Regions from separate parts of the Sphingobacterium sp. E70 genome, predicted to be linked through region 4. Evidence: riboswitches for the same ligand, from Rfam matches in the RefSeq annotation. Region 4 holds a riboswitch; each other region holds the start of a gene.

Region 1 (8,045 bases), 2.6 Mb from region 4:
GGGTTATCTAAATCTATCAAAAAGCTGGCATAAGTTTTCAACGCAAATAGGCGTTCGTGGTGAACACACCCGTACACGTAGTCATCAAATTACATTGAACGAACAATTTGAAAGATCCTATTTCAAACTATTCCCAGCAGCGTTTTTCACTTATACAGCCAATGACAATCATAAAGTACAGACCAGCTACAGCTATCGTGTACAACGGCCTTCGTTTTGGGATTTAAATCCATTCAGGGTATACACAGATCCTTTTTCCTATGCTGAGGGAAATTCAAACTTAAACCCAGCATACGAACATTCCTTTGAACTAGGTTATACTTACGCAAGCAAATACGTCTTAACGCTGAATTATGCCCAGCGGTCAAATGTTGTCAACGAAATATTGGGCAGAGATCCACTTAATCCCTATATTACTTTTGAAAGGCCCGAGAATATAGGTTCTTTTAAAAATTATGGGATCTCCTTTATTGCCCCGACCCAATTTACCAGCTGGTGGTCGGCAACACATTTTGCAAATTATTATCGGAATGAATATGAATTGCCACAAGAAGATGGGCTAATTGTCCGCGAGGGCAATACATTAAGTCTAAACAGCCAAAATTCCTTCAAATTGCCTAAGGATTGGTCTATTGAATTGGGGGCAACTATGTGTCTGGCTTGACGGTAGGGATCAGTCATATCAAAAGCTACGGACAGGTCTATTCTGGCATCCAAAAAAACTTCCTCAATAAAAAGCCACGCTGAAATTAGTCGTAAACGACATTTTCAGAACCAACAATCGACGATATGAAACCATCTCCCCGACCATCAGGCTCATCGGTAGATCTAACCCCGACAGTAGGACCGCCATCTTATCTTTCAGCTACCGTTTCGGTGGTTCTCAGAACGCAACAGCACAACGCGCTACGGGTTCTGAAGACATAAAAAGTAGGCTCTAAACTCATGACAGTTAGCTAACTTTATACTAATACCAAATTTTGTACCTTTGTAAAAAAAAAAATTGAAGATGTCGGTCAAGATTGGTGAAAATATTGAATTGGGAGAATTCCCATTGTTACTTGCTCCGATGGAGGATGTCAGCGATCCCCATTTCGGTATGTTTGCAAACAAAATGGTGTTGATTTAATGTATACTGAATTCATTTCCTCAGAAGGACTGATTCGTGATGCGGCTAAATCTGTTCAAAAACTAGATATTTTTGAATATGAACGGCCCATCGGTATCCAGATATTCGGTGGAGATATTGAAAGTATGCGTCAATCAGCGGAAATCTGCACAAAAGCAAATCCAAATCTAATCGACATCAATTACGGTTGCCCTGTTAAGAAAGTGGTCTGTAAGGGAGCTGGCTCTTCCTTATTGCAAGACATTGATAAAATGGTTGCGATGACTAAAGCTGTTGTTGAAGCAACCCATCTGCCCGTGACAGTAAAAACCCGTCTTGGCTGGGATGACAATACCAAAAATGTATACGAAGTAGCAGAGCGATTGCAAGATGTCGGCATCAAAGCATTAGCAATACATGGTCGTACCCGTGCACAATTGTACAAAGGTCAGGCTGACTGGTCTATGATCCGTGATATCAAACGCAATCCACGCATTCAAATTCCAATTTTTGGCAACGGTGATGTGGATTCGGTGGAGAAAGCCGCTGCCTGGAGACAAGAATATGAGGTTGATGGTATTATGATCGGTCGTGCTGCAATTGGTTACCCATGGATTTTTAGAGAAATCAAACATTTCTTCCATACAGGTGAACGCCTGGAGGGACCTACAATTGCCGAACGTGTCGAGGTATGTAAAACACACTTAAACAAATCCATCGAATGGAAAGGTGATAAATTAGGGATCTTTGAAATGCGGAGACATTACGCAAATTATTTCAAAGGAATTCCGAATTTTAAAGAATCCAGAATGAAACTTGTCAGCTTACAAACGCAAGATGAAATTTTAGATGTACTCCATGATATTGAACATAACTTTGAAACTGAAGTATTTTAAGATTTTCCAATATTGAAAAAGGCGACAACCGAATTAAGTTGTCGCCTTTTTTATGTCCTTAACAAACCAGCTATTTTCTTCGAATTAATTTCATCAGCCCATTCTTTTCTAAGAAAAAAGTAATACCAAGCAGTAGCAATAACATCGCGTTTCCGATCCAAATATTACTATGAAAAAACTTGAAAACTCAACCAGGAAATCAACAGCCCCACTCCGAGATATACAGAGATCTTGAGCATCTTATAAGGTATGGGATAATACTTCTGACCCCAGTAAAGTGAAAAAGCGATCATGACTAGATATACTACTGTTGTTGATAAAACAGCACCAACATAGGAATAAGTTGGGATAAGCCACACATTTAGCATAATTGTAATTAGCGCTCCTATGCCCGAAATATAAATAGCGTAACGTGTTTGATCCGTCAACTTATACCAAATCGATAAATTCATATATATTCCTAGTAGCACATAATTGAATAAAAGAATTGGGACAATTTTAAGCCCAGTCCAGTATGTTGCGACCTCTTTTTCATTACCCTTGATAAAATATTTCAGCCAATCCAGATTGACTGTCAATCCAACCATTGCGATAACCATAAGGATAACAAAATACTCCATGATTAGTGCATAGGTTTTCGATGCGTTCTGGTTTTTTGAATATGAAAAGAAGAAAGGTTCTGCCCCTAGTCTAAAAGCTGTAACAAATAAGCTTAAAAATACGGCCAATTTAGCAACTGCACCATATATACCTAAATCATCTTTCCCCGCCTCCCTGGTACCAATTTCAGAAAGAACATTTTGTCTAGATTCTCATTAATAATAAATGAAATATTAGCGACTAGAATTGGGAAGCTATACTTCAACATTTCATTCATTAATCTTTTATCTAGGCTGAATCGGAAAGTTAACAATTCCGGCAGTAATAGAATTAATGTAACAATACTTGCGAAAAGATTGGAAATAAAGACATAACCTATCCAACCTTCTTTGAACCATGTTCCAGCAAAATCAGCCCAAAAAGTATATTTATGTACCCAATCCGGCAAGAACAAAATAAAGAACAAATTTGAAATCACGGTAATACCAATATTGACAAATTTCAGCGCACTATACTTATAAGGTCTCCCCTCGGCACGCAATTTTGTAAATGGTATGACAGCAAGCGCATCCGCAACGAGAATAAATGCGAAGTATTTAATATATTGCTCATAAAGAGACACATCTCCACCATCCGCGAACCACGAAGCAATGGGTCTTGTGAAAACAAATACAGACAACAGTAATAATCCGGCGGTAATTAAAGTAATAAAGAAGCTATTATTGTAAACTTTATTCTTATTCTGTGGTTCAACTTTCTGTAAATACCGGAAATAAGTTGTCTCCATTCCAAATGCTAGAATAGCATTCAGCATGGACATCCACGCATAAAAATTAGAATAAATTCCATAAATCGCTGCATCTTTGAATTTACGGAGATAGAGCGGTGTCATCAGGAATCCTATCATTCTTGAAACGATAGTAGTCACACCATAGATAACGGTATCGCTGAGAAATTTCTTTATTGTTGACACTAGGCTTGGGATTGGACTCTTTTAATCACTTCAAAATTAGAAAAGCCCTTCAGCTCGCCTTCCTCAACTTCAACAGCTTCAACAGTTGCATCCTCTGGACCTTCCTGGCAGAAGTCCATCATTGAATCGAGTGCAAAATCGTCACCTTCAGCTTCAATATAGACAGATCCATCTTTTTGATTGACAACAAAGCCTTTTACACCAACCTGATCTGCAACAGCTTTGGCCGTCAATCGAAAAGACTCCTGTACTTTACCCCTTATTGAAATATTCAAATGTTTCATAAGAGCAAAAGTACAGAAGTTTTTGTGGAATTAAATACTATGCTAAACGTTTGATTTTAACTTTATCTGTCAAACGCATGTGTTCCATACCTTGGAGCAAAACAACTCCCGGCTTTTTACCTACTTCCAGAGATCCATATTTATCTTGGATATTCAACGCAACAGCCCCGTTGATTGTAGCCCATTGAATGGTTTGCAAGAAATCCAAATCTTCGAAATGTTCATGCAATGCTTTCAACTCTTCCAATACTGAAAGCGTATCGTTCGATGCCAAACTATCCGTTCCGATAACTAAGGGTTGTCCAGCATTTATAAAATTATGAATCTTAGGTAAAGCACCCTCGATATATAAATTTGCTTTCGGACACAAACACCACACAACATCCCGATCCATACGCTCCACAAAATCCAAATCTTTTAATGAAGTATACGTATTATGAACTAACAACAACTTATTCGGATAAGGCAAATAAGGTAAATAAGACTGGATCGAATTCCGGGCCTGCGCTTTAATAGAATCTGCATTTTTCCCGATACTCTTATAGAAGTCCAGGAACTCACCTGTCTTGTATCTAAACAATTTATTCTCTTCATCACTCTCCTGATTATGAATACTAATGATGTTCGTCTCAGGGACAGCTTTTTTGAATTTTTGAAAAGAGCTTTTGAACAGGAATAAGGTGCATGTGGTGTAATCGACACATGGCCATTTCTGAATTCTTGCGTCAACGATTTTGCTTCTTTTAATTTAAAATCAGCTTCCTCAGGTTCAACACCAATGACTTCCACAAACGTATGATAAAGTATTTGCGATTCCTCTTTCAGTGTAGAAGAGTTATCTGTATTCGCATGATCGCCCACAGCTACAATACCATTTTCATACATCTCTTTATCCGCCTTTGCCATTGCATCATCCATTTTCTTCATTGAAGCACTACGTGAAGTCATCACCTGACTCAAGAAATTCGGCAGACCGGTACCTTTGGGTACTACACCTTTCATATGTGACAATTCAAGATGGCAATGGGCGTTGATAAAACCTGGAATAATAACGCCATCATACCTTTCGATCTTGACCTTATCATTCAAAGTAAACGATGCGGGTTCGTAAATACCCTGAATTACCCCTCTTCATCTACCGCTACAATACCATCTTTTATTGGCATCGAAGTGATCGGTAGAATATAATTTGCGCTTAAATATTTTAACATTTTATCTCCTCACTCTCAAATTAGTAATTAAAAATTTTTGACCGATATGAATACATACTAACAGTAGAAAACTCTATGCCAAGGTACCTAAAAAGAACAATAAATACCAAAAACAAGCCTAAACGTAAAACTTTAAACCATAAGGAAATTTTAACAAATTTTTAACTAGCTTGGCTTTTTGTCAAAAACACATCATGTTATACCATTCCGATTTTAATGTATATATTCGCACCATCGAATAGGGGTGCCTTGTTTTGTCAAAAACACAAATAAGGGCTGAGATTATACCCAACAGATTAAGTTCTGTGCACCTGATCCAGGTAATGCTGGCGGAGGGAGAGGTTAGTTAAATAGAACGATCATAGTGACCCCTTTCTATGATTTGTTTAACTTAAACAAAATACATCAACATGATCAAATTTTTGATTTGTAGCGCTTTAGCTACTGTTTCTATCCAAATTGCTGTTGCTCAGCACAATTTGACGATTAAGACCGTAGACAAGAACACACAAAGGCCGCTACAAAATGCATCAGTATCCCTGGATGGACAGGCTTCTTTTACAACCAAATCGGACAAAGATGGTCTGATCAAATTGTATAATATCCAGAAAGGGAAGCATTCCGTTCAAGTTTCTTTTATAGGATATCATACTTGGACCCAAAACCTGAACATTGAGCGCGACATGCAATTGACGGTCCAACTTGATCCGAAAACAATTCGTACAGAAGAAGTACTCGTTGTATCTACCAGAGCCAAAAAGAATGCCCCAACAACATTCAAGAATATCTCAAAAGAAGAGATTTCCAGAAACAATCTAGGGCAAGATATCCCTATCTATTGAATCAAACACCTTCTGTCCAGGTCAACTCCGATGCAGGGGCCGGCATAGGATATACAAACATGACCATTCGTGGATCTGACAACCAGCGCATCAACGTAACGCTTAATGGAATCCCACTAAATGATGCTGAAAGCATGGGCTCATTCTTTGTCAATCTTCCTGATTTCGCATCATCTACCGAAAGCATTCAAGTGCAACGAGGGATTGGAACCTCGACAAATGGTGCTGGTTCCTTCGGTGCTTCCTTAAATATTCAATCCAATACCTTAGCCGAAAAACCCTATGTTGAGCTCAATAATTCTTTCGGTTCTTATAATACCTGGAAAAATACCGTAAAGCTCGGAACCGGTTTGATCAACGACAAATTTGCTTTCAATGCGCGGTTATCTAGGATTAGCAGTGACGGTTATATTGAAAGAGCTTCTTCAGATTTACAATCCTTTTATATCGATGGAGGCTACTATGGAAAGAAACATATTTTAAAAGGGATCGTATTTTGGGAAAAGAGAAAACCTACCAGGCCTGGAACGGTGTACCAGAGCCCTTGATTACTGGAGACAGATCCCGTATGGATGATTATGCAGATAATGGTTTATATATATCGGGGACAGAAAAAGACCGTTTTATGAATGCTGGGCGAAACTATAACCTTTATACGTACAAAAACCAAACGGATAACTATACCCAAAAGCATCACCAACTTCATTACACCAATATCCTCAGTGATAAACTCACATTGAATACCGCCTTACATTATACAAGAGGTTATGGCTACTATGAGGAGATGAGACCGGGGATAAATTAAGTAAATATGGACTGCCAGACGTCATTATTGGTCAAGATACCATCAAAAAAACAGATCTAGTCCGTAGAAGATGGTTAGATAATTATTTCTACGGCATGACCTATGCCTTTAATTACAAACCCAACGATCAGCTTGAAATTATATGGGGCGGTGCATACAACCAATATCGAGGAAAGCACTATGGAGAGGTAATCTGGGCTCAATATGCTTCGACAGGATTTATAGACGACAAATATTATTTTGGTAAATCGCAGAAAAATGACTTCAGCAATTTCTTAAAAGTGGATTACAAATTGGATAAATGGATCCTAATGGCTGACGTGCAATACCGAAATGTAGACTACCGCATGTATGGCGATGATGATAAGGTCAAAAATTACAATTACCACCCAAAATTCAATTTTCTAAATCCCAAAGCAGGAGCAACCTACCTGTTAAATGACCATGCAAATATCTATGCTTCTTATGCCTTTGCGCAAAAAGAACCTGTCCGCAAAGATTTCATAGAGAAAAAACAGCAAACTTCCAGATCCAACGCCAGAAAAAATGCAGGATATCGAAATCGGGTATAGATTCAACAACACTAAATTTGAATTTGGATTGAATGGATATGGCATGTTTTATAAAGACCAATTGATCCCAACAGGTGAGATCAGTGATACTGGTTCTCCTATCCGCCAAAATGTGAAAAACAGCTATAGAATCGGGTTGGAATTTGACGGAACCTGGAACATCAGTAAGCAATTGAACTGGAAGGCGACGGCCAGCTTCAGTCAAAACAGAATTAAGAATTTCGAAGAAATTGTGAAAGATATCAATGGTGTCAGCCCCGATACCAAAATTTTCTATTCGAAGACGGACATCGCGCTTTCCCCAGGAACTATACTCTCCAGTAACTTTGCCTACAGTCCTATTGAGGTGCTCACATTTTCTTTGCTATCCAAATATGTTGGACGACAATATCTTGATAATTCATCCGCAAAAGAAAGAAGTATTTCTTCTTATTTTGTCAACAATTTGTTGGCGAATTATAGCTTCACCGCGTTAGGCATCAAAAACATCAATGCAACTTTACAGATCAACAACATCCTGAACGAAAAGTATGAAACCAATGGCTACACCTTTGGTGGGATGGACGGCGATACCCGAAAATATTACAATTTCTACTTCCCACAGGCACCTACAAATTTTATGTTAGGCCTGAATATCAAATTCTAACAATTAAGATCCTGTATATATAAAAGCCACCTTATCTATTTAAGATAAGGTGGCTTTTCATTTTGGCACCAATAAATGCTAGATTGGATCGTGTTTGACGATGGGAAT
Region 2 (8,045 bases), 440 kb from region 4:
TCGAAGTCAACTAAAGCAATACGACCGATGCCTGCTGCGGCTAGATATTGTAATACGGGGCTTCCCAATCCTCCAGCACCCACAATAAGCACCTTGGAATTCATGATTTTTCGTTGCCCCACAACACCGATTTCCTCGATAAAAATCTGTCGGCTATACCGTTCGAAAATAAGGTCTTCTTTCATCTGCCTAACGTACTAATCCTGAGTAATTGCTTTCCCAATCTTTCATCACCGGGTCATATCCCATTTTCCGGATTTGATTTTTATGGTTTCCATATCCCGTTCGTCACTGACCTCAAATTGCTCCAGGGCTTGTGGATCTACCACATAGCCACCGGGGTTTGTTTTTGAGGCTGCACTCATTGTTGTCACCCCGATGGGAATGATATGATCCCTGAAGCTTTCATTTTCCCGGGTGGAAATTGAGATTTTCAGATTTTCGTTCCATAAGCGGTAAGCACAGATCAATTGGAGCAGGTGCTTGTCCGAGAGGTGGAAATTGGGCGCTACAGAGCCTTCGGCTGGTCGCAGCCTTGGAAAGGAAATAGAATACCGGGTCTGCCAATACTGTTTTTGCAAATAACTGATGTGGGTAGCCGTAAAGAAGCTGTCTACACGCCAATCCTCCAATCCGAGTAATACCCCAATCCAATTTTATGAATGCCGGCCCGCCCAATGCGGTCTGGGGTATCCAGACGATAATCAAAATTGGATTTCTTCCCTTTCGGGTGGTATTTCTTATACACCTCCCGATGATAAGTTTCTTGGTAGACCAAAATAGCATACACCCCTGCAGCCTGTAATAATTGATACTCTTCCTGTTCCAAGGGTTGGACTTCGATCGATATTTGGGAGAAATGAGGTTTGAGCAGCTCAATTGCATTTAAGAAATAATTGATTTCCACCGTTTTGTTTGCTTCCCCACTGACCAGCAATACATGGTTGACACCCATGGATTTGAGTGCCATCGCTTCCAGTAATAATTCGGTGTTGTTCAGTGTTTTTCGCCTAATCTTATTGTCCATGCTAAACCCACAGTAGGTACAAATATTCTGACATTCATTGCTGAGATACAGTGGTGCATAAAGCTGGATGGTCTTGCCAAATCGTCGCTGCGTGATCTGCTGTGCTTTAAGTGCCATCTGCTCCAGATAAGGTGTTGCAGCGGGAGAAATAAGTGCCATGAAATCGTTGAGTGTCAAATTCGCGCGGTTTAATGCACGCAGTACATCTTGATCCGAGGCGCCATAGATCTTTGTTTGAACTTCTTCCCAGTTGTATTGGTCAAGTATCTCTTTAAAATCGTTCATGGCGCTATATCAATCGAATAAAAATGAGGTTAACGGACTCGAACTGATCGCTCGGGAACTGATAGGGCCCAAACCAGCTTCATAAGCTTTACGTCCCGCAATGACGGCTTCTTTAAAAGCTTCTGCCATGTACAGCGGATTATTGGAAACGGCAATTGCAGTATTGACCAATACGGCGTCAGCACCAATTTCCATGGCCTTAGCGGCGTCCGAAGGGGCGCCAATTCCAGCGTCAACAACTACCGGTACATTGCTTTCTTCGATAATGATCTCCAGGAAGTCCAATGTACGGAGCCCCTTGTTGCTGCCAATGGGCGCCCCAAAGGCATAACGACAGCTGTTCCGGCATTTTCCAGTCGTTTGCAGAGCACAGGATCTGCATGGATATAGGGCATGACAACAAACCCCAATTTTGCCAGTTCTTCTGTTGCCCGTAATGTTTCAATCGGGTCAGGTAATAGGTAGCGTGGATCAGGATGGATTTCCAGTTTGACCCAGTTTGTTTCAAGAGCCTCTCGGGCAAGTTGGGCCGCCAAAACGGCTTCTTCTGCTGTTCTTGCTCCCGAAGTATTGGGAAGTAGATCTATTGTCGTTAGATCAATTGCAGCGATTAATTCGTCATGTGCAGCAAGCTGGTCAATCCGCTTGAGTGCAACAGTAACCAGCTGCGAACCAGAAGCCTGAATGGCCGCACTCATTTCGTTCAGATTGCCAAATTTGCCTGTCCCCATAAATAATCTGGACGCAAAGCTGCGATCGGCTATTTGTAATATGCTCATGGTAAAAGATTTTTAATGGATGAAATAATGTTTGGTGTCTGGGTGATCAATCCTGATACCGCTACACCATAAACTCCTGTCTGCAACAGATTTTGAATGTCTTCAAGACTGCTGATTCCACCGATGGCGAAAATCGGAACAGGAGGGAGTCCCTGCTGATTGATTTGGTTGATGATATTTTCATATCCCGCTAGGCCTAATAATGGACTGAGCTTTTGTTTTGTATCAGTATGTCTATAGGGGCCGAGTCCGATGTAATCACATTGTTCTGCTATTCGGCCTTGCACATCTTCCAGGCTATTTGCGGTACCGCCAATAATTTTGGATGGCCCCAATAGCCGACGTGCATCGGCGATAGCACAATCCGTTAGTCCAAGATGTACACCATCGACATCCAGTTCCTTGGCAAGTTTCACATGGTCATTGATGATGCATTTGGCTCCGAATTGTTCACAGATCTGTTTTATCTGCTGTGCAAGCCGAATGAAATCTTGCTCGTCAGCTTGTTTCCACCTTATTTGGACCCAGTTGGCGCCAGCATCCAATGCCTTTAGGATGTTGTTCTTCTGTTCTGTCCGTGTCAGTCCCTGCGAGATATACTGTAGTCTTTCGAGCATAGTTGATGTTTGCATGTAATAAAATGTTGAATAGGGTTGGGGCTTGCCATAAAGCGCCAAGTAAAGCGATTCCATCTGCTCCAGCTTCCATTGAAAGCAGGCAGTTCTCAGCTTTTATCCCCCAGACCGATTAAATGAACATCAAAATTGGAACGGAACTGTAATTGATCCAGTACAGCATTGTGCTGCCCATAGCCTGCTTTGGAAATGCTTGGAAATAATGGACTTAAAAAGGCATAATTCCAGCATTTGTCCAGCGTATTGAACTGATTGATATGATGGACTGATGTCGAGCAGATACAGTTGGTCAGCTGCGGATCAAAAATGCCGTTTCGCCGATGATGTTCATTTAAATGAATTCTGTTAATATGAAGTGCATTTGACAGCTGCGGATGAGAATGCAGAACCAGTCTATCGTGATATGTTGCATCTATTGATGCTACATATCGCTGCATTTGTTCATCTGAAAAATGATATTTTCGCAAGTGCAAAAGATCAAGCCCCTGTTCAAACAGTGCATGTATGGTCTGAAGTTCTGAAGTGAATTCTTCCGCTGCTGTCAATGCAATGATCATAAATAGATTTCCTTTCCTTGGGCGATGAATTCCTGTGATTTTTCAAGCATACCCTGTGCTGCGCTATCCCTGATTTCCTGTGTAATTTTCATGGAGCAGAATTTTGGGCCACACATCGAACAGAAATGTGCTACTTTGGCAGCGTCTGCAGGTAAAGTTTCGTCGTGGTATTCACGGGCAGTGTCTGGATCCAATGACAAGTTGAACTGATCCTCCCAGCGGAATTCAAATCTCGCCTTACTCAGGGCGTTGTCGCGATACTGTGCCCCAGGATGTCCTTTGGCTAGGTCTGCAGCATGCGCAGCCGGTTTGTAGGTGATGACACCATCTTTCACATCTTTTTTATTGGGCAGTCCGAGGTGTTCTTTTGGTGTTACATAACAGAGCATGGCACAGCCATACCAGCCGATCATTGCCGCACCAATGGCAGAAGTAATGTGGTCATAACCCGGAGCAATGTCGGTTGTCAGTGGACCGAGGGTATAAAATGGAGCCTCGTCACAACATTCCAGCTGTTTTTCCATGTTCTCTTTGATAAGCTGCATCGGAACGTGGCCCGGTCCTTCGATCATCACTTGTACATCATGCTTCCAGGCAATCTTGGTTAACTCACCCAAAGTTTCCAGCTCTGCAAATTGTGCGGCGTCATTGGCATCGGCAATTGCGCCGGGGCGCAACCCATCACCAAGCGAAAAAGCAACATCATACTGTTTCATGATCTGACAGATCTCTTCAAAATGGGTATAAAGGAAGTTTTCCTGATGATGGAAAAGACACCATTTAGCCATGATGGATCCACCTCTTGACACGATCCCTGTCACCCGCTGTGCTGTTAAATGGATATAACGCAATAGAACCCCAGCATGTATTGTGAAGTAGGATACACCCTGTTCGGCCTGCTCGATCAGGGTATCCCGAAAAATTTCCCAGGTGAGATCTTCGGCAACACCTTTGACCTTTTCCAGCGCTTGATAGATCGGGACAGTACCTATTGGAACAGGTGAATTGCGGATAATCCATTCGCGGGTTTCGTGGATATTTTTGCCTGTAGACAGGTCCATAATTGTGTCGGCACCCCAGCGGCAGGCCCAAACGGCCTTTTCAACCTCTTCTTCGATACTTGAACTCACTGCACTATTACCGATATTGGCATTGATCTTTACCAGAAAATTGCGACCGATAATCATCGGCTCACTTTCCGGATGATTGATATTATTAGGGATAATTGCCCTACCAGCGGCGATCTCCTCACGGACAAACTCTGGTGTAATATATTTTCCGACAGTTCGGGCACCGAAATTTTCGCCCGGATGCTGATGATCCATGCCCGGTGTACTATCAGCAAGTTGCTCTATCCGTTGGTTTTCACGAATGGCAACATACTCCATCTCTGGTGTAATGATCCCCTTTCTGGCATAATGTAATTGCGTCACATTTTTACCCGGTGCAGCAACTTTAGGTTTATGGCTGTAAGCAAACCGAAGTTCGTCCAATGTGGTATCTGCCAGACGTTTTTGACCATATTGCGAACTGATCCCTTCAAGCTGTATGACATCCTCGCGGTCCAGGATCCACTGATCACGAAGACGGGGAAGTCCTTTACGGATGTCAATCTCTTGTGTCCCATCTGTATAGGGACCAGAGGTGTCATAAATACTGATGGGCGGGTTGACCTCGATCTGTCCATTACTCAATTTGGTCGGACTCAATGAAATCTGACGCATGGCCACCTTGATAGGGAAGAGTGTACCAGGAACAAAGATTTTGGTTGAATTTGGAAAAGGGGTTTGTGTGATTTTTTCTGCTGTCATGTTAATGGGGAATTAGGTATATTGAATTGATTCTGCTCCATACGAGATTATCCGCCTTGTGTAGCGGTTATGAGTAGGATATGATCATTGGGTTGTAAAACTGTTGCGGTCCAGTTGTCTTTTGGAACAACGCAGTTGTTGAGGGCCACGGCAATACCTTGGGTTTTACCGGATAATTCCGTCTGTAAAAGTTCGGCCAAAGAGCCCGGTGCGGGGTCGAAAAATCGGATTTGATGATTGATTGTTAGTTCCATTCCTTTTATTTTTTTGGTAAAACTTTAGGAATGGCAACAACAAGATACAGTAATGTATCTGGAAGATAGCTTACTTTTCCCTACGCCAGTATGATCTGGATCAGGTTATAAGGGTAAAATCTCAGCCCGCATATGCAGACACCCTAAAGTCGGGACTAATATAGGATTATTTTGATGAATAATCCAAAACATTGCTATTAATTTTCATCGGCAGGATAACAGGACAGTACAGTTTAATTATCTTGATAATAATTGATATATTCGTTTTTGAATCAACTAAAACAATTTAACACTTTTTGTATTCCTGTTGAGTGTGTGCATTGTCACCCAGGAAAGAACCTAAATGCTATGCTAGGAAATACAGAAAGCTGAACGAAGTATAAACTAAACATGCGGAAAATTTTACTGATGACGATGCTGTGTGTAAGCTCGATACTGTATGCACAAAAACAAAAAGAATGTCTGCCAATTGAATTGAACTGTGAACATCTTGTGAATCCGCTGGGTGTGGATAAATCAAATCCCCGCTTAAGCTGGCGACTGACCGATAAGCGACAGGGAGCGAAGCAATCTGCTTATCAAATCTTGGTAAGCAGTGATTCACTTGCATTGGTAAAAAATAAAGCTAATAGCTGGAATAGCGGAAAGCGACTGAGTTCGGCGATGTTGATTCATTATGACGGTATTAGCTTGAAACGGCAGACAAAATACTATTGGAAAGTGCGTGTCTGGGACAAAAATGCGAGTGAAAGTACATCTTCCATCGCTTCATTTGAGACTGGTATGATGGGGATGGAGAACTGGAGGGGAAATGGATCAGTGATAATCAGGATATTCACGAGCAGGCGGCACCGTATTTCAGAAGAGCATTTAAAACGACCAAGCCGATTAAGTCTGCCCGTGCCTATATTGCTGTGGCGGGACTTTACGAGCTTTCAATAAATGGCAAAAAAATAGGTGACCATCGTCTGGATCCGATGTATACCCGATTTGATAGACGTACCCTCTATGTGGTGGAGGATGTGACCCGTCAGATCCAGCAGGGAAACAATGCCATTGCTGTCGTATTGGGAAATGGTTGGTATAATCATCAACCATTAGCGGTATGGAATTTTGATAAAGCCCCTTGGCGTAATCGTCCCACATTTTGCTTGAACCTGCGCATTGTCTATCAGGATGGCAGTGAGGAGACGTTAACTACAGACCAACAATGGAAGACGGCGGCGGGACCTATCCGTTATAATAATATCTACACCGGCGAACATTATGATGCCCGTCTGGAGATGCCGGGATGGGATACTCCACAGTTTGACGATTCACAGTGGCATGCCATTCAGTATCGGAACCCACCTTCTACTAATATTGTTTCCCAACAGATGGTGCCCATCCGCCTGGTTCGATCGTATTCGCCGAAATCAATGAAAAAGATGGATGAGAAAACCTACATCTTTGATATGGGACAGAATATGGCCGGTGTGACAAAGATCAAGATTGGTGGTAAGGCAGGGACGGTGATCAAAATCAAGCATGGCGAACGATTGCAGGCAAATGGACGCTTGGATCTGTCCAATATTGATGTATATTATCGTGGGAATAAAGAACTGGAACCCTTTCAAACCGACATCTTGACGTTGAGTGGTAGGAAAGAGGATGAATTTATGGCGAAATTTGGCTATAAAGGCTTTCGCTATGTCGAAGTGAGCAGCAGTGATCCGATTGTATTGGACGAATCCGCTGTTACAGCTTATTTCATGCATAGCGATGTACGTCCAATTGGTCAGCTGAAAACTTCATCCCCTTAATAAACGGTTTATGGGAAGCAACCAACAATGCCTATCTGTCCAACTTAATGGGTTATCCCACAGATTGTCCGCAACGGGAGAAAAATGGCTGGACTGGTGATGGTCATCTCGCAATCGAAACAGCCTATTATAATTTTGACGGCATCACTGTCTATGAAAAGTGGATGGCCGATCATCGGGACGAACAGCAGGAAAACGGAGTGTTGCCTGATATCATACCAACAGGAGGTTGGGGCTATGGTACCGCAAATGGCTTGGACTGGACAAGCACCATTGCCATTATTCCTTGGCAAACTTATCTGTTTTACGGAGATGCCAGCTTGCTAGCTGAATGTTATGACAATATTAAACGTTATGTGGATTACGTGGATGGAATCAGTCCCAATGGCTTGACAACCTTCGGTAGGGGAGATTGGGTGCCGGTCAAATCGCAGTCTAATCTCGAACTTACCTCATCTGTTTATTTTTATGTTGATGCGACAATTTTGGCCTCTGCCGCAAAAATGTTTGGAAAAACAGCTGATCAGCAGAAATACGAAATGTTAAGCAAGAAGATCAAAGATGCCATCAATGCGAAGTTTTTGGATCGTTCAAAAGGGATCTATAGCACGGGGACGCAGACAGAGTTGAGTGTGCCTTTATATTGGGGCGTGGTACCGGAAGCGATGAAAGCCAAAGTTGCAGCCAATTTAAATAATAGGGTAGAAGCGACCAATTTTCACTTAGATGTTGGCGTATTGGGGGCAAAAGCACTTTTGAATGCGCTCAAAGATAACGGCTATGGTGAGACAGCCTATAAAGTTGCGGTACAGGATACCTATCCCTCCTGGGGCTGGTGGATTGTCAATGGGGCGACAACATTGCTGGAAAACTGGGATCTGAAAGCAACAAGAGA
Region 3 (8,045 bases), 2.0 Mb from region 4:
GATTCTATCGCAACAGCGAAGGGTATCAAGATCAATGCATTTTTGATTGGCGAACATGATAAGATGAGCAAAAATTGCACGGCTATACAGAACGGTATAAAAATAATCCGCTGGTCGATTGCTACAATCATAGTTATTGGCATGCGCATAATAAGTATAGTACATTTTATTCAAATCCCCAGACGGCGTTTGAAGATTTTGAATTGGCAGAACAATCTCTGGGCCTGGAGCACAAAATCGTGAGACTCCCCGGAAGAAATATCTGGTATGTGGGTGACCGTAAAAAGGTTGATCTAAAAGCGGCGCTTCTACCGCAGAGCTACTACACCAAAATGGTTATAAAATTATGGGTTGGGATTGCGAATGGAAGATTAATGGTGTGACAGGTAAGCCGGATTTATCGGTTAACCAGCTGTATACACAGATGAAGAACTTGCTTCGTAAAGGTACATCCTACACAAAAAATAATGTGGTCCTGTTGACGCATGATAATATGTACCAAACGAAAAAGGACAGAAATTACTGTCAGATTTAATAGATAGTCTTAAACAACATCCGAACTATCGCTTTGAGTTTATGCGCAATTATCCACAATAGGGAATTTACACAATCTATATAATTTAGCCCTAAATCAGTAGTATAAGATTACTGGTTTAGGGCTAAATTTTTATAGCGGAAGAATTCCTCTCCTTAGTTTTGTTTGCGTAGATATTTTGTCAATATGACAATTGTCTGGCCTTCAATTTTCCCTTCGATCTGCTCAATATTATCAGCTACTAATCGGATATTTTTAACCACGGTACCTAGGGTTGCTTTGAGTGAAGAGCCTTTTACATCCAGTGTTTTTGTCAGCACAACAGTATCGCCTTCTAATAATCGCTGTCCGATGCTATCTTCATGAAAAGAAACGTAACCGTCGTTTTCATGATCTCCGGTTTTCTTTGCCTCCGCTAATGTTTCATCATCAAGGTAGAGGATATCGAGTGCTTCAAGCCCAGCCTTCATTTTTCAGACGATTTAACATGCGCCAGCAGACAATCTGAACAGCAGGGATTTCTGACCACATGGCATTTGGCAGAAATTTCCAGTCTTCGGGATTTAATTGCTCTGTTTTGTTGAGCTGGTTGGCCAATGTTGCTGAAATCAGTAGGGTGTTATCCAAAGTTGAACTGGTTTCCGGAGGTAATGTATAGGTTATTAAGTCCGTTACAGTGTCTGTCAGCTCACATTTTCCGCCAGCTCGCGCTAGTAATTGTTCTTCTAATTTCATATCTGTTTCTATAAAAGCCCAAAAATAAGAATATAAATTGTAGTAAGTTGTCGTTGCTAAAATAAAGCTGGTCTTTCTCTAAAAAAAAATAGGATGAGCTGTTATATTGGTACTGAATTTGTACGCTAACGAAGTTGGAAAAGATTATTAACTGAAATAAATATACAAATCATATGAAATGGCAAGGAGGTAAACAAAGTGGCAATTTTGAGGATCGTAGAGGTATGTCCGGTGGTGGAAAGCTAGCATTGGGAGGTATAGGGGATCATCGTCTTGGTTATTGGTTTTCTGATGGGTGGCGATCCCATGCAGTTGTTGCAACAGGCGCAAAATATGGGTGGGCAAACGGAGCAGTCTGGGCAACCGCGCGAACTAAATCCTGAGGAAAAGAGGTTGACTGAGTTTTCGTTGACTGTACTTCAGAGTACAGAAGATGTCTGGGCTAAGCTATTTAAAGAGCAAATGCAGCAAAATTATACGCCAACTACCCTGGTTTTTTATGATGGTGGTACGCAGACAGACGGTTGTGGGATGGGACAGGCTTCGTATGGGCCATTTTATTGCCCTGGAGATCAGAAAATCTATTTGGACCTGACCTTTAACCGCGAACTTTCCGATAAATTTGGTGCCAAGGGGAATTTGCCATGGCTTATGTTATTGCACACGAGGTAGGGCATCATATTCAACAGCTGGTCGGATTATTACCCAAAACCAACCAGGCCCGTGGGAAACTGAGTGAACGTGAAAACAACAAGATTTCGGTCATGACTGAACTTCAAGCCGATTTCTATGCCGGTGTGTGGGCGCATTACCTCAATGAATACACGGATATAAAAATAGATTATAACGATATCGTGGATGGTATGAAAGCCGCGGAAGCGGTAGGGGATGATAAATTGCAGACGGCTGCGCAAGGCTATGCTGTTCCAGAATCTTTTACACATGGAACCTCAGCGCAACGAATGACTTGGTTTAAAAAAGGATATGACTCAGGAGACATGCGCGCTGGAAATACGTTTGAAGATCCAAGTCTGAGATAGTAAGAACAGATTCCATAAGTGCTACCAACTGTGGTATAGTAAAGATAAGCCCTATAAATTTTTATGGGGCTTTTTATTGAACCAATAAATTACAGCCTCGAATATCGCTTTGGTCAAAACGCCCCAGTATCTCAAATGAACCATCCTGATACACTTTTCCGAGATCCTGTGTTGCTATAAATGAACACGAGTAGCGGTTGGCTAAGTCGATGACATTAATGCCTCCGGTTCTGTCGGCGGAAATTAAACTCAACGGGTCATTTGTATCACGAATTAATACTTTCATCCATTTGGGCAAATGGAAAATCCCTTGACCCGAAGAGTACCCTGTGACAATAATTCGGTCATACCATATTCTGAGTGTATCCCACTGACCTTAAAAGCATCCTCAAGCAGTTGGTGAATTTCCTGTTTCACCATTTCTTTGCGTTTACCTTTCATTCCGCCAGTTTCCATGATAATCAGTTCCGGAAATTCAAAAGCATATTGCTCAATGAAATCAAGCAAGGCATAGGTGACACCAAAAAGGATGGTTTTAGTTCCGTTATCTTTTAATTGGACAAGTGTATCGTATAGCTCCTGATGATTGTAGAGGAAATAATTACTCTCTGTTTGTTTACTCTGTTTCATCAAATCATCGATCATGTAGATCAGGGACGAACCATTTCTTTCCAGATAGGAGGGGAGTAGGGCCAAAACAGCGATATCCGTAATCGGTCCATAGAAATCTTCGAATATACGTCGAAAAGTGTGCTCATAGATGGACACATCGGCAACAAGATGTTTGGATGTGACCATGCCTGTTGTGCCTGAGCTTGAAAACACAATTTGGGGAGCCATTCCGGCAGCCAGAACTTTTTGTGTTTTGAAAAATTCTATCGGCAGGAAGGGGATGTCCGTATAATGCTTGACTTGATTTTTTTCTTTACCTATCAGCGAAACATAGTCTCGGTAAACCTGACAATGCTGCAGTTGGAAGTGATAAGTTTCTAAACAATGTTGATTAAAGTCGTCCTCTGTTTGAATTGCAAAAAAATCCGTCCAATTCGTCATAGCATTTAAATTTTGATGGACAAAATTAGCTAAAATTTAGAAATATTGGGTAGCAAAGCCAAAGCTGGAGAGTCGGAATAATGTAAAAGCGTCTGCGGGCGAATTTTGGTATTCGGAATAATTATAGAAAAACACTGGTGTCGACTTTAGGACACCAGTATTTGATATATTTTACAACATACCACCATCAACAGGAAGAACCTGTCCAGTGACGTATGCGGATAAATCAGATGCAAGGTAAAGACAGGCATTGGCTACATCTTCTGGAGATCCAGCACGTTTCAAAGGAATTCCAGCTTCCCATGTCGCGATCACTTTAGGATCCAATATATCTGTCATTTCTGTACGGATAAATCCAGGAGCAACAACGTTTGCACGGATGTTACGTGAACCCAATTCTTTAGCAACGGATTTGGTGAATCCTATGATACCAGCTTTGGAAGCGGCATAATTTGATTGACCAGCATTCCCTTGACGCCAACAACGGATGACATATTGATGAAAGAACCTTTACGGTTTTTCATCATTATTTTTGAAGCAGCTTTTGTAACATTAAATACGGATTTCAAGTTGACGTTTAAGACGTCATCCCAGTTTTCTTCCGTCATACGCATGAGCAGACCATCTTTTGTGATGCCAGCATTATTGACTACGATATCCAGGCTTCCAAAATCTGCAACGATTGCATTGATTAATTGTTCTGCTTCTTCAAATTTCGAAGCATCAGAACGGTAGCCGATTACTTTTGTTCCGTAGGCTTGAAGCTCTTTTTCCAGCGCTTGTCCCTTTTCTACAGACGAAAGGTAAGTGAAAGCAACATTGGCGCCGTGTTGTGCAAACACTTCCGCAATTTTTCTTCCAATTCCTTTTGATGCTCCAGTTACCAAAGCAATTTTTCCTTCAAGTAGTTTCATATAAGAGTGTAATGTTATTCGTTGATGTTTTTGCAAAAATGTTAAAACTATATTATAACACAAAATCTTTCGATAAATAACGATTCAAAAAGCAATGGGCCTTTGTCTTATTTGGGACTATTTACTGCCGTATCGATGAACGATATCCCATGTATGGCCTTAGAAAACTGGAAAAAGTGGAATTTCAATTATGCTTAGGATTATTTTAATAAATCAATGGTATTTTTGAATAAGTGTTTCTAAAAAGTACAGTTTTTTGACAAAAGACTTGGGGTTTACCAAAACTATATTAAATTTGCATCAATCACAAAAACATGAGCAAAAATCAAATAAAGAAGTTGACGTTGTTCTAATCGGCGCCGGGATTATGAGTGCTACTTTGGGTACTCTAATCAATGAATTAAGCCCAGACGTTAATATTGAAATTCTCGAGCGTTTGGATGTTGTGGCGGCTGAGTTCTGACGCTTGGAATAATGCTGGTACAGGTCACTCGGCCTTGTGCGAATTGAATTATACACCGGAACAAAAAGATGGTTCCGTAAAAGTTGATAAAGCTGTTAAAATTGCTGAGCAATTTGAAGTTTCTAAGCAGTTTTGGTCGTACTTGGTTGATAAGGGTATTATTGCCCAACCAGAGAACTTTATCCGCAGCATTCCCCATATGAGTGCGGTTTTTGGTGAAAAAGATGTGAAATTCCTGAAGACAAGATGGGAAACAATGAACACCCAGACCTTGTTCAAAGGCATGGAATATACCGAAGATGCAACGCTATTGAAGTCATGGATTCCTTTGATGATGGAAGGGCGGGATGCAAGTGAGAAAATTGCTGCAACCAAGATGGACTTAGGTACCGATGTGAATTTCGGTTCATTGACACGTGATTTGATTAATAACCTAGCAAACAAAGAAAATATTTCAATTTCCTTAAACCACGAAGTTGTTGATATCGATCGTGAAGACGATGGCCGTTGGGAAATCGAAGTGAAAGATCTGAAAACGGGGATAAAGAGGAGCTAAAAGCGAAGTTTGTTTTTATCGGTGCTGGAGGTCACTCCTTGTTATTGCTGGAGAAATCTGGTATTCCAGAAGCAAAAGGTTACGGTGGATTCCCTGTAGGAGGACAATGGTTGAGATGCGTAAACGAAGAAATTATCAATACGCACCATGCTAAAGTCTATGGTAAAGCATCTGTTGGCGCGCCACCGATGTCTGTACCGCACTTAGATACCCGTTATATCGATGGAAAACAAGCCTTACTTTTCGGTCCGTATGCTGGTTTCTCAACCAAATTCTTGAAGCAAGGTTCTTATTTTGATTTGCCTGCATCGATCAAATTATCCAATATCCGTCCGATGTTATCGGCAGGACTTGACAATTTGCCGTTGACGAAGTATCTGATTACGGAAGTGATGAAATCTCCTAAAGATAAATTGGAATCGCTGAAACAATTTATGCCAACAGCTAAATTGGAAGATTGGGTTATTGAGAAAGCCGGTCAACGTGTTCAGGTGATTAAAAAGGATGAGAAGAAAGGTGGAATTTTGGAGTTTGGTACAGAAGTGGTTTCAAGTGCAGACGGTTCTATCGCCGCGCTATTGGGAGCTTCTCCAGGTGCATCAACTTCGGTGGCAATCATGATCAGTCTATTGAAGAAATGTTTCCCTGAGCGTGCTAAATCAGATGAATACCGCAAGAAACTACGCGAGATGATTCCTTCTCATGGCAAATCGTTAAATGATGATGCTGAGCTTTGTAGAGAGACGCGTATCCGTACGCATAAAGCGTTGAAATTGATTGATATAGATTAATTTCAATAAACAATATACTTATGGGGTGCTCGGAAATGACAATGTCATCTGGGCTGAGATTATACCCAATAAAAGCGATTGTACGACCTTGTGCAATCGCTTTTATATACCTGATCCGGATAATGCTGGCGTAGGGATTTTAATTTCAATAAAAACATCCGTTTTTTCCGCTCATAAGTTTATTATGTAATTACACGAACTAATAAACAATTGAATGACTTCTGATACAATTTTCGAGGCTTTTATTCAGCAAATGCAGCAAGCCACCATAGCTGAATGGCTGGGGTATGTTTTGGTATCTTGCAGGTTTGGTTTTCAAGGCAAAATAAATCGATCAATTACCTCTTTGGGATAATAGGCATTATCATATCCGTATATGTATTATTCCATGCAAAATTATATGCAGAAATCTTGTTGCATCTCTATTATTTGGTGATGAGCGTCTATGGTTGGATCTATTGGAAATATAGCAGTGATACGATCGTACCGATCAGCCGTAGTACAGCCCGAGATTGGCAGATTGTTGGTTTTATCTGTGTAGTCGGTTTCCTATTGTTCTATTTTGGTCTGGTGCATTTAACTGATTCGGATGTTCCGTTATGGGACTCTTTTGTTTCCTGTACAGCCTGGGCAGGGATGTGGCTGCTGGCAAAGCGTAAACTTGAAAATTGATTTTATTGAACATCAGTAACCTGATGGCAATTCCCTTGCTTATACACAAAGGTCTATTCCTTTATGCTGGTTTAACCTTATTTTTATTTGTGATGGCTTTTAGTGGCTATTTTAATTGGCGGAGAATATTAAGTGATGAAAAAAATATGCAACTGACTGATGCAGCTATTGCTGTTCTAAAAGATCAGCAACAGAAAGCAATTCAGCAAAAGAGTTTGTCTGATGAGCAGCTTGAACTGATATACCTGAACAAGTGGTTTAAAATCTGGGTACCAGAATCTCTGAATGGCTTGGGGCTGGATCTGGTTAGTGGGCTTTCCTGTTGAAGGAGCTAGCCTACTGGGATGGGGATTGGCGTGGACGGTAACTTTATGTGCGGGAGCGAATCTTTTGTTGGTTTTATTGACTCCGAAGTTGGGCAGGATATTTTCACTTCAAAACAGATATGTTTTGGAGGAAGTGGGCAGATTGCAGGCATCGCTGAACGTGAGGGCAAGTCTTATCGCTTGAAAGGGCTTTGGAAATATGCTACTGGAGCACCCCACCTGACACATTTTACCTTGAACGCCTATATTCAGGCGGATGGACAACAACTGTTGGATCAGGATGGAAATCCACTTGTAAAATCTTTCTTTGTCGCGCGTGAATTTGCATTGATTCATTACGATTGGGATACTTTCGGCCTTGAGGCGACAGCATCGCATTCTTTTTCACTAGACAATATATGGGTAGACGACAACCAGTCTTTTTTATTGATGCCTCAAAAAGTACACGACCTGAGCTGCTCTATCAATATCCTTTTATGCCATTTGCGGAGTTGACCTTATTGGTGAATTTTATGGGGATGTACGATCGGTTTTTGGATCTGATCGAGAAGTTATTTGTATTGAAGTCCAATCAGGGGAAATGGGAGCAAAAGAAAGTAAAGCTGCTTTCCGGAAATTGGATGAAATGCAGCAGGACTATACAGCTAGGGAAAATAGTATTCTGGAGCTTGCGACTCGTTCTTGGGAAAATCTCAAAAATAAGGTTGATAATACCTCATTATATGAGCGTATAGCGATAGAAAGTAGAGACTTTGTGGAGATTATTTTGTTCAATGTCATTAAACTCTATCCCCATACGGGGATTTCGGGCGCAGCCGCTGACAATGAAATCAATATTTTGTTTCGAATATATTTACGGCATCTCAGCATAAATTACTGCAAAAGAATTTGTCCTAAACGTTAGGCTGGATCTGGATCTGCAGTAGAATTTTAACTGGAGATTTCTGACAATTTTGGAGT
Region 4 (8,045 bases):
AACATTTGTCTCTATCAGCGACAGATGCTCCGCATTGTCAGCTTCAACAACAACTTCATTGCGATTGGATTGAACGTAATCTACACGTAGCGATGTCGCTGCAGAAATGCCATCCGGAGCAGAAATTTTACGGGTTTCACGTTCTTGGGCCTGAGCCACGTATAAAAATGAAATAAAGGCGATGGTTAAAATTCTTTTCATGGTTTTGTCTATTAGTAGTTTTTAATTCTATGCTATTATAATTTTTATTTTAATTTCGAAAAACAGCCTCATTTCCTTCCTTACATCTATAATAGTGGTGCCAAAATTTAAAAACCATGTAAATCGCTGATAAACATCTTTTTTACTTTTAGACGTTTTCTCCTATTGCCCATTTTTGAACAACTGGTGTTCGCTATCGAACAATTTAACTGTTGTTTTTTGTTACCACATTCTCTTTTCGTAAGCTGCCTGCCAGAAATGATATTCCAATCGGGAAGCTGTTATAAATACTTGTCGCATTTTCTCCCGATTTGTTGCAGTAGTTTGTTCAGAAATTTGATCGACGTAATTTTTGGCTTTGTTCACACCCTCGGCGAAGTCCTCACCACTATAGGTATCGATCCATTTGGAATAGGGGTTTTGGTCGCCACTGGCGATCGAAACGATGTGGTCGCCAACTTCTTTATAAATCCAAAAGCAGGGCAAAGTCGCAGCCATAGCGACTTCAATAGGCTCAAAGGCGACCACACTTTTTAAAAAATGCACGTAATGGTGGCAAACGGGTTCTATCTTGTTGTCGTCTTCCGGATCCAGGCCAAATTCTTTAAAATAGTTTTCATGCAGCGCTTTTTCGACGATAAGTGCATTGCGCCCAAATTCAAAATAATCCAGGGCTTGTTGATTATCGGCACTCTTTGCACCGATAAAAGCTAAAACACGTCCAAATTCCTCCAGATAGAAAGCATCCTGGCGCATATAGAATTGAAATTTTTCCAGCGGTAGACTGCCATTGCTCAGCTCGGAAATAAAAGGCATGGCTAAGATATCAGCATAAATTGGTCTTATAGCATCCCAGGCTTTATCGCTCCATTTCATGAAAAATAAGTTTAGAAGGGTTGTGGAAATGATTAAGTGGCCCATTTCCTTTGCCAATAACGAGGTCTTTGCTTGCCTTAATTGCCTCGTGGACATAATCTAAAGCGGTAGCGACAGCCTCAGCAAGGGGGAATTGCTGCGCTAACTGGCTCGCTATTGCTGAAGAAAGAGAACAGCCGGATCCATGTGTATTTTTGCTGTCAATTTTTTCTGATTTAAATACCAACGGTGATGCGTTTTGCTGAAAGAGGAGAGAGGTAAGCTCGCTTGTCTGGAGGTGTCCACCTTTAATAAGGACTGACTGACATCCTTTTTCAAGAAGTTCAATGCCTGCTTTTTCCATTTCTTGGACCTTAGCTATGGTTCTTCCAACAAGTACACTGACTTCATCCAGGTTGGGAGTGATAATCGTCGCTTGTGGAAAAAGCAAGTCCATACATGCCTGTATTGTGTCATCATGAATTAACTTGTGACCACTTGTTGATACCATCACCGGATCAAATACGATTGTTCCACGGTAATCTTTCAAATAGCTGCTGATCAGTTCGACAAGTTCAATCGTGTGAACCATCCCAATTTTGATCGCATCGGGATAAATATCTTCGAAGATCGCATCAAGTTGCTCACGCACAGCTTGGGTCGGTATCTCGTAAATATTCCGCACTCCTTGCGTGTTTTGCACTGGTAATGCCGTTAAGACGTTCATGGCATAACATCCAAGGGCTGATATAGTTTTCGTATCAGCTTGGATACCGGCTCCGCCACTGCCATCAAACCCCGCAATGCTCAGTACAGTGGGCACTGTATATTTTTTCGTTATGTTCATGTTAATAATTCCTTTAATTGAGCGCTACGCTCTCTTGGATTTTTACTTTGGCAAATTGCTGATACGACTGCAATGGAATCTGCGCCAGACAGCCAGGCACTTGCACTGGTATCCAGGTTCATACCTCCGATGGCGATCAAGGGCTTTTCAGTTAGATTACGTAACTCAGCCAATCCACTGATTCCCCAGGTTGTAATGGTGTCTGTTTTGTTTTTGTTGGAAAGATTGGGCTGACACCAAGGTGGTCTACAGCGGCCATCTGTTTGCTGTCAAGTTGTGTCCGATCTTCAAGCGACCAGCCAATTTGAAGACGATGTCCGTATTTTTCCCTTATTGCTATAGGTTGACGATCATTTTGTCCGACATGCACCCCCAGGCCTCGATTTCAATCGCAATATCCACGGCATCATTGATGACCAATGGGATTCCGTAGCGATCGGTAAGCTGTTTTAGCTTCTTGGCTTTTTCCAGAAACCCTGTCGGCGTTTCGTTCTTTTCGCGTAACTGAATAATATCCACACCGCCGATTATGGCTTCTTCGGCAACGTGGAGCCAAGATTGTGGGTAGCAGTCCTGTTCGGAGATAACCAGATACAAGGGGTAAGGAAATAGGGGATTAATTGCCATAATGCTTCAAGTTGAGATGCATCCGGATACGCTCTTCATTCAGCAGATAGAGCTCATCATAGAGGTTCATCTGTAAGGAACCCGGACCAGAGGATCGCGTTGTTGCCAGTTCACCTGCTAAGCTCAAAGGGAGACACCGGCGGTCGCTGCTTCAAAAGGATGGTCTGTGACTGCTAAAAATGCACCGATGAGTGCAGTTGCGCTACAGCCAAGTCCGGTAACCTGGGGCATCAGGGGTGCCCATTGTGTACCTCTGCGGTATGCTGTTCGGACAGGATATAGTCTACCTTTCCGGAGATGCAGATGATAGATCCCAATTGTTCTTGTAATGCTTTACCAAAGCCGATAGCAGCTTTGCTGTCTGCGGTGCTGTCTACTCCTTTGGTATTGACCTGGTTGAAATTGTAAAGGCTCATGATCTCTGATGCATTTCCCCGTATCACAGTGGGCTTTAATTCCAGGAGATTTGCCAATAAGTCATTGCGAAAAGCGGATATTCCCGCACCCACAGGATCCAATACCCAAGGGCGGCCAATGTTATTGGCGTGTTCTGCTGCTACAAGCATGGACTCGGCAGTAAGTTCACTCAATGTGCCGATGTTAAGTACCAACGACTGGGCAAGATCAACAACCTCGCGTACTTCGGATGGACTGTGAACCATGACTGGGGAAGCTCCAAGAGCAAGGAGTGCATTGGCGGTGCTATTCATCACTACCAAATTCGTAATATTATGTACAAGTGGTTTTTGTCGTCTGACCTGTGCTAACAGATCGATAATTAAATCTTCCATTCCTTTTTGTTCGCTATGTTTGTACGTGGCTTTGTCAGGAAGAAATGAGACAGATGGGCTGTCCGGTATATTGTAATATACGTAAGCGGTTGCTTTTCCCTACGCCGGTATAAACCGAATCAGGTTCGAAGGGACTATCTCAATTCTATACAGAATACCCCAAAGCCATATCAAATTTAGACAAAAAAAAGGACTTTTTATAACCCCTGTTTTATTCGGTCCGTGAATGGTAAAAATGACAGCGAGCGATTTGACAGACATTTTCAGTATTAGATGGGAAATAGATTGAACCGACAACGAGTAGAGGATGATGTCAAAATGATCTCGTGCAGCTAAGCTGCTTGTTAAGAATTTATATTGTCTTCAGCTGGCAATTCCGTGTAGTCAGGAGGGGTATAAGTGACGCGGGCAAAATTTTTCGTCAGGAGTTCCGTATCAACAACCTTTCCACCCTGAAATTTTAGGAATTTTTCCCGCCAGATTTCATTTTTTCGATAGAATTGATCTCCTATTTTAAGGAATTGATGCTCCTTTTCAATGACGTGATAGGCAAAATCGAGCTCCTGATCGATCCTCAGTTCACCTTCAAGACATTTTTCGGTAAACCAGAGATTAATCTGAAACGTATAGGGGTATTGTTGGTAAACTGATAGTCACGATAGTTGTAAAATACCGTTGCACCACTTCCGAAAGGTAATACACGCCCATCATCGGGAAACGGATCAAAAGAATGGTGATAACGCTCTGTGACTGTCAGCGGGCTATGGATAACAAGCCAATGGATCAGGTTGGAAATCTGGCAGATTCCACCGCCTATACCTGCCCGTGCTTCGCCAAAAGATAATTCCATCCCCGGAAGATAGCCTTTCTTCTGTGTGGGCTGGCCGACCAGTCTACAGAATGAAAAGGTTTCACCGGGCTGGATCAGTACACCATTGATCTGCTTTGCTGCAATCTTTAGATTGGTCACTTTATTGATCTGCAGCTGCATATTGTTTTCTCCCAGCTTCTTTAATAAAACAGACTGGTGTTTTTGATGCGGTACTGCAGCGCTGTTGTAGACTTGGTTTTTGTGTACTTTTTATTATCCAGTAACCAAATGGCTTTTCTTTGTGTCCTTCTTGCCCAGACAGCGAGAAAATACAGTAAAGGGTGGCGTTGACTTATTAATTTCCGTTTTTTCACTAATGACAAATGATGGTTTATTGCTTGCTTCTATTTCAGTTTGCGCGTTTGAATTATTGAGAATTGGAGGAACTTTCCTTTTTTGTATTGTTTTAGAGGTAATTTTATCCTGTTTGTCAAATACAGTGCTCTCGTATTGGTGGTCGCCCAGGTCCTTTGAGACTATTTTCAATTCCAATGTACCATCACGATAAAACAGATAGGTGCTTTCGTTGTCTTGCACAGCTATTTTGGATTCGGCAGTGAGCTTCCCTGTTGGGTCAAATACCTGCCACGAAGAGAAATTGTCTGCTTTTTGGGTATCATAATAATACAGTGTACGTTTTTCGATAGCGTCATTTAGCCCTGAAACTTCCTCAATAAGCTGCCCATTTTCATTGTAACGGTGGTCGACCCAATGCATCCGTTGGTAAACGAAATGAATGGACTCCTCCCGGATCAATTGATATTGATCATTTAAATGCTGGATGGAGACGGTTCGCCGCTCAGGATCGGTAATGAGAATAGCATGCGGTAAGTATTGATAAATTGTACTAGAGGACCATTTGCTGTTTTGAAGCTGTTGTATCGAATCGATTAATCCCCATTTGTTGTAAAAATATTTGGTGTAATAGTTGACCCCATTAGCCAAATTGTTTGCCGAGAGTTCTTTGCCTCGCTGATAAACGGTTGTTATAATGCCGCTGGGTTTTTCGAGGTTCTCCCCTGTAAAAGTCTGCGAAATATAAGTTCCGTCATATTTGCCTTTTTCTGCGTGGAGTAGATCGGAAGACTGGGGCGGGAAATGACGGCCTCAGCATATTGCCTGGATGGTTTAAACGGAATAGCTGCTATGGAATCGAAGAATAGTTTCGCATCGTATTTAAGCGCTTTTTGAGCTGTACTTGTCTGCTTATTATTTGTCATTATTGGCTTTGCGGCCTGTAGATAGCTTTGACTGTCATAGATCACTTTTGGTCTGCTCTGGCCATCAAACAGGATCATGGCATTTCGTTGTTTGAGGGTCGGTACATCCACTGTCCACTTACGCTTGTTGACAACAAAAGTAAATTTTTGGGCATCTGTTTTTGAGACCAGGAGTTTGGTGGTACTATAGGGAACCTGTCTAATAATTTCATTTGCCTTTTGATCATGGAGACGCATCGCGAAATCCGTTGATTTATCGGATTCATTGGTAACGAACAAGATCGCTTGGGTAGGTGCCCCGATTTCCATTGATTTTATCGTTTGGGATCGTGCCACAGTCGTACAAAACAAGAGTACCAATAACTGGAAAATAATGGGATGGGGCGCTATTGATCTGGAATGACAGTTCATTTGAATAGGGAAGCTTTGGCTTTATATGCTTTAGTTTAGTACTTCTTTTAGGAATAGTAAAGTATGCTCCCAAGCACGTTTGGCCATGACAGGATTATATTCAGGTGATTCCGGATTGGTAAAGGTATGGCCAGAATTGGCATAGGTAATGATCTGCCAGTCCGCTTTTCCTTCATTAAGTTCCTTGACTAACCCATCATAATCTTCTTTTGATACACTTTTGTCAGCGGCGGGATGTTCAACCAATACTTTCACATTGATCGCTGCATTAGGTCTGTCGGCTGATTTGGAGAGTCCACCATGAATACTGACCACTCCTGCCACAGGAAAACCAGCGCGTGCTGTTTCCAGTGCTCCGGTTCCGCCAAAACAGTAACCGATTACTGCAATTTTTTCGGAATCAGCTCCAGCTTCCTTCAATTGTTTCAGAGCAGCCGCAATGCGCTGCTGATAGGCCTTGTAGTCTGCTTTATAATGGCTGGCGATTTTCGAAGCCGCTGTATTGTCGGCGGGGATATTTCCTTCACCATAGATATCGGCAATGAAAGCAATATAACCTTCTTTTTCAAGTTGCAATGCGGCTTGTTTCGCCTCGTTATCTATGCCTTTCCATGCGGGTAAAATAAGGACCGCAGGCCCTTTTTGTTGGCGTTGGACGTGATAAGTCCGTTCAGTTGCTGTGTTCCGTCTTTGTAGGATACTTGTTTTAACTCCTGTGCTTTCATACCCATGGTAACCATAGTTAATAGAAAAAATGTCAAAGCTGTTTTCATCTGTTCTTAATTTTTTTAGCCGTCAGATGGCCTGTGTGATTAAAGATAATACCGCTGTTTCCGGTGAAAATCCTTCGTGTGCTTGATAAACAAATTTAGGCTCAGGAAGGTTTTATTGATTCAATAATTCCGATCACATCCAATTGTCCCAAACCGCTGTCATGCGCCTTTTGATAGGTGTCGAGCAAGGTGCCAAGAAGGGGATAGGAGGCTCCCGCCTGTTGTGCCAACCGGATATCTTTTAACATCAGATCCAGCGCAAATGCTGCGGTATAATTTCCTTCAACGAGCAAAGGTGTTTTTACTTTTGTTGCTCCGCTACCACTGGCACTATCGTTGATAATCTCTAGCATTTCACTACGTTCAATCCCTAATTGATCAGAGAATAAGATGGTTTCGGCCAAACCTTGATAGATGATTGATAGAAAATAATTTATGGCTAGTTTGGCGGCAATACCTTTGCCACTTTCACCAAGATGTTTAATGGATTTTCCCATCTTCTCAAGGTAAGGTCTGGCACGTTCAAGGTCGGTCTGTTCTCCGCCGACCATAATGATCAATGTACCTTCGGCAGCAGGTTTGGTACTTCCAGCGACCGGAGCATCCAGAAATGCGGCACCTTTCGCTTTTAGCTTATTGGCAAGATTGATACTCACATCTTGAGCGATGGTACTCATATCCACAAATAATTTTCCGCTGATAGGCTGTTCAAGAATTTTACCGTAAACCTCCTCGACGGCGGTATCGTTTGTCAGCATGGTGAAAACCACATCACTGGACCCGATCAGATCTGTGACTTCACTATAAACAGTTGATTGTGCTGCAAAGTCTGTTGTTCTGGCGATGTTTCTGTTGTAAACGGCAAGCGGAAATCCTGCTTTTTCAAGGTTTTTTGCCATGGGATTCCCCATATTTCCTAATCCTATAAATCCTATGTTTTCTGTTTTCATATTAAATTGTGTCATGTGAATCGAACATTCAGCTCACAATAAAGGTACAAATGTTTTTGGATCTATAGGGCGTAAAGCTAGGACAACAATAGGAGGTATTTAAATTCGATAGTATAAGCTCCATATCCGTTTGATATGAATTTATTTCTGCTGTTAAATCAATACTCTGATCTCATTCCTGAGCAGTACAATCTTATCTTCATTTTCCAATTTTTTTAAGATCCGAGAGACGACAACACGGGAAGTGTTCAGATCGGATGCAATATCTTGATGGGTGAGGGTTAGAATCCGGTCGTTGGTAAGATTTACTTTAGCTTTTAGGTAATTGAGGATACGTTCTTCCATATTGGAGAATGCAAGATTATCTACAGCCTGGAGCATTTCATTCATCCGGCTGGCATAACTCGATATAATGAAATTCCGCCAGGAAGGGTACTTTCCCATCCAGTCATTGACCTGTTCATTGGGGATCATGGCTACGGTTGTATCCTTTTCAGCC

Evidence for each region. A riboswitch is a leader RNA that binds a small molecule or an ion and turns the genes downstream of it on or off. The one in region 4 is predicted to bind thiamine pyrophosphate.
Region 1: another riboswitch for thiamine pyrophosphate. It lies ahead of KUH03_RS16160 (carboxypeptidase-like regulatory domain-containing protein); the one in region 4 lies ahead of thiM (hydroxyethylthiazole kinase).
Region 2: another riboswitch for thiamine pyrophosphate. It lies ahead of thiS (sulfur carrier protein ThiS); the one in region 4 lies ahead of thiM (hydroxyethylthiazole kinase).
Region 3: another riboswitch for thiamine pyrophosphate. It lies ahead of pnuC (nicotinamide riboside transporter PnuC); the one in region 4 lies ahead of thiM (hydroxyethylthiazole kinase).

What each region holds. Positions count from the first base shown of each region.
Region 1 covers NZ_CP079104.1:2,263,144-2,271,188, forward strand. The annotation lists gene KUH03_RS16125 (outer membrane beta-barrel family protein) at 1-664, shown strand, start outside; partial or broken gene dusB (tRNA dihydrouridine synthase DusB) at 1,010-2,004, shown strand; gene KUH03_RS16135 (lipopolysaccharide biosynthesis protein) at 2,172-2,732, opposite strand; gene KUH03_RS16140 (lipopolysaccharide biosynthesis protein) at 2,756-3,577, opposite strand; gene KUH03_RS16145 (acylphosphatase) at 3,577-3,861, opposite strand; gene KUH03_RS16150 (amidohydrolase family protein) at 3,899-4,312, opposite strand; gene KUH03_RS16155 (amidohydrolase family protein) at 4,303-4,950, opposite strand; TPP riboswitch at 5,303-5,428, shown strand; gene KUH03_RS16160 (carboxypeptidase-like regulatory domain-containing protein) at 5,483-5,914, shown strand; gene KUH03_RS16165 (Plug domain-containing protein) at 5,848-6,462, shown strand; gene KUH03_RS16170 (hypothetical protein) at 6,459-6,719, shown strand; gene KUH03_RS16175 (TonB-dependent receptor domain-containing protein) at 6,815-7,291, shown strand; gene KUH03_RS16180 (TonB-dependent receptor domain-containing protein) at 7,266-7,937, shown strand.
Region 2 covers NZ_CP079104.1:5,295,437-5,303,481, forward strand. The annotation lists gene KUH03_RS37925 (HesA/MoeB/ThiF family protein) at 1-185, opposite strand, end outside; gene KUH03_RS47320 (hypothetical protein) at 231-632, opposite strand; gene KUH03_RS47325 (radical SAM protein) at 614-1,312, opposite strand; partial or broken gene KUH03_RS37935 (thiazole synthase) at 1,322-2,019, opposite strand; gene thiE (thiamine phosphate synthase) at 2,088-2,783, opposite strand; gene KUH03_RS37945 (thiamine phosphate synthase) at 2,816-3,283, opposite strand; gene thiC (phosphomethylpyrimidine synthase ThiC) at 3,280-5,094, opposite strand; gene thiS (sulfur carrier protein ThiS) at 5,142-5,348, opposite strand; TPP riboswitch at 5,409-5,503, opposite strand; gene KUH03_RS37960 (hypothetical protein) at 5,739-6,290, shown strand; gene KUH03_RS37965 (family 78 glycoside hydrolase catalytic domain) at 6,263-7,150, shown strand; gene KUH03_RS37970 (hypothetical protein) at 7,198-8,045, shown strand, end outside.
Region 3 covers NZ_CP079104.1:584,846-592,890, reverse strand. The annotation lists gene KUH03_RS04310 (polysaccharide deacetylase family protein) at 1-243, shown strand, start outside; gene KUH03_RS04305 (hypothetical protein) at 347-535, shown strand; gene KUH03_RS04300 (alkylphosphonate utilization protein) at 691-1,005, opposite strand; gene KUH03_RS04295 (hypothetical protein) at 989-1,270, opposite strand; gene KUH03_RS45265 (hypothetical protein) at 1,444-1,653, shown strand; partial or broken gene KUH03_RS48095 (neutral zinc metallopeptidase) at 1,562-2,310, shown strand; gene KUH03_RS45250 (hypothetical protein) at 2,384-2,596, opposite strand; gene KUH03_RS04285 (acyl transferase) at 2,593-3,363, opposite strand; partial or broken gene fabG (3-oxoacyl-[acyl-carrier-protein] reductase) at 3,535-4,277, opposite strand; partial or broken gene mqo (malate dehydrogenase (quinone)) at 4,645-6,087, shown strand; TPP riboswitch at 6,099-6,241, shown strand; gene pnuC (nicotinamide riboside transporter PnuC) at 6,364-6,759, shown strand; gene KUH03_RS45235 (nicotinamide mononucleotide transporter) at 6,756-7,085, shown strand; gene KUH03_RS04265 (hypothetical protein) at 7,104-7,580, shown strand; gene KUH03_RS04260 (hypothetical protein) at 7,666-7,989, shown strand.
Region 4 covers NZ_CP079104.1:4,858,611-4,866,655, forward strand. The annotation lists gene KUH03_RS34725 (DUF2807 domain-containing protein) at 1-201, opposite strand, end outside; gene tenA (thiaminase II) at 424-1,077, opposite strand; gene thiD (bifunctional hydroxymethylpyrimidine kinase/phosphomethylpyrimidine kinase) at 1,061-1,903, opposite strand; partial or broken gene thiE (thiamine phosphate synthase) at 1,900-2,530, opposite strand; gene KUH03_RS34755 (hypothetical protein) at 2,520-2,657, opposite strand; gene thiM (hydroxyethylthiazole kinase) at 2,761-3,321, opposite strand; TPP riboswitch at 3,401-3,492, opposite strand; gene KUH03_RS34770 (VanW family protein) at 3,896-4,312, opposite strand; gene KUH03_RS34775 (hypothetical protein) at 4,406-5,137, opposite strand; gene KUH03_RS34780 (hypothetical protein) at 5,179-5,721, opposite strand; gene KUH03_RS34785 (dienelactone hydrolase family protein) at 5,854-6,447, opposite strand; gene KUH03_RS34790 (hypothetical protein) at 6,423-6,596, opposite strand; gene KUH03_RS34795 (NAD(P)-dependent oxidoreductase) at 6,698-7,546, opposite strand; gene KUH03_RS34800 (Crp/Fnr family transcriptional regulator) at 7,700-8,020, opposite strand; gene KUH03_RS34805 (hypothetical protein) at 8,023-8,045, opposite strand, start outside.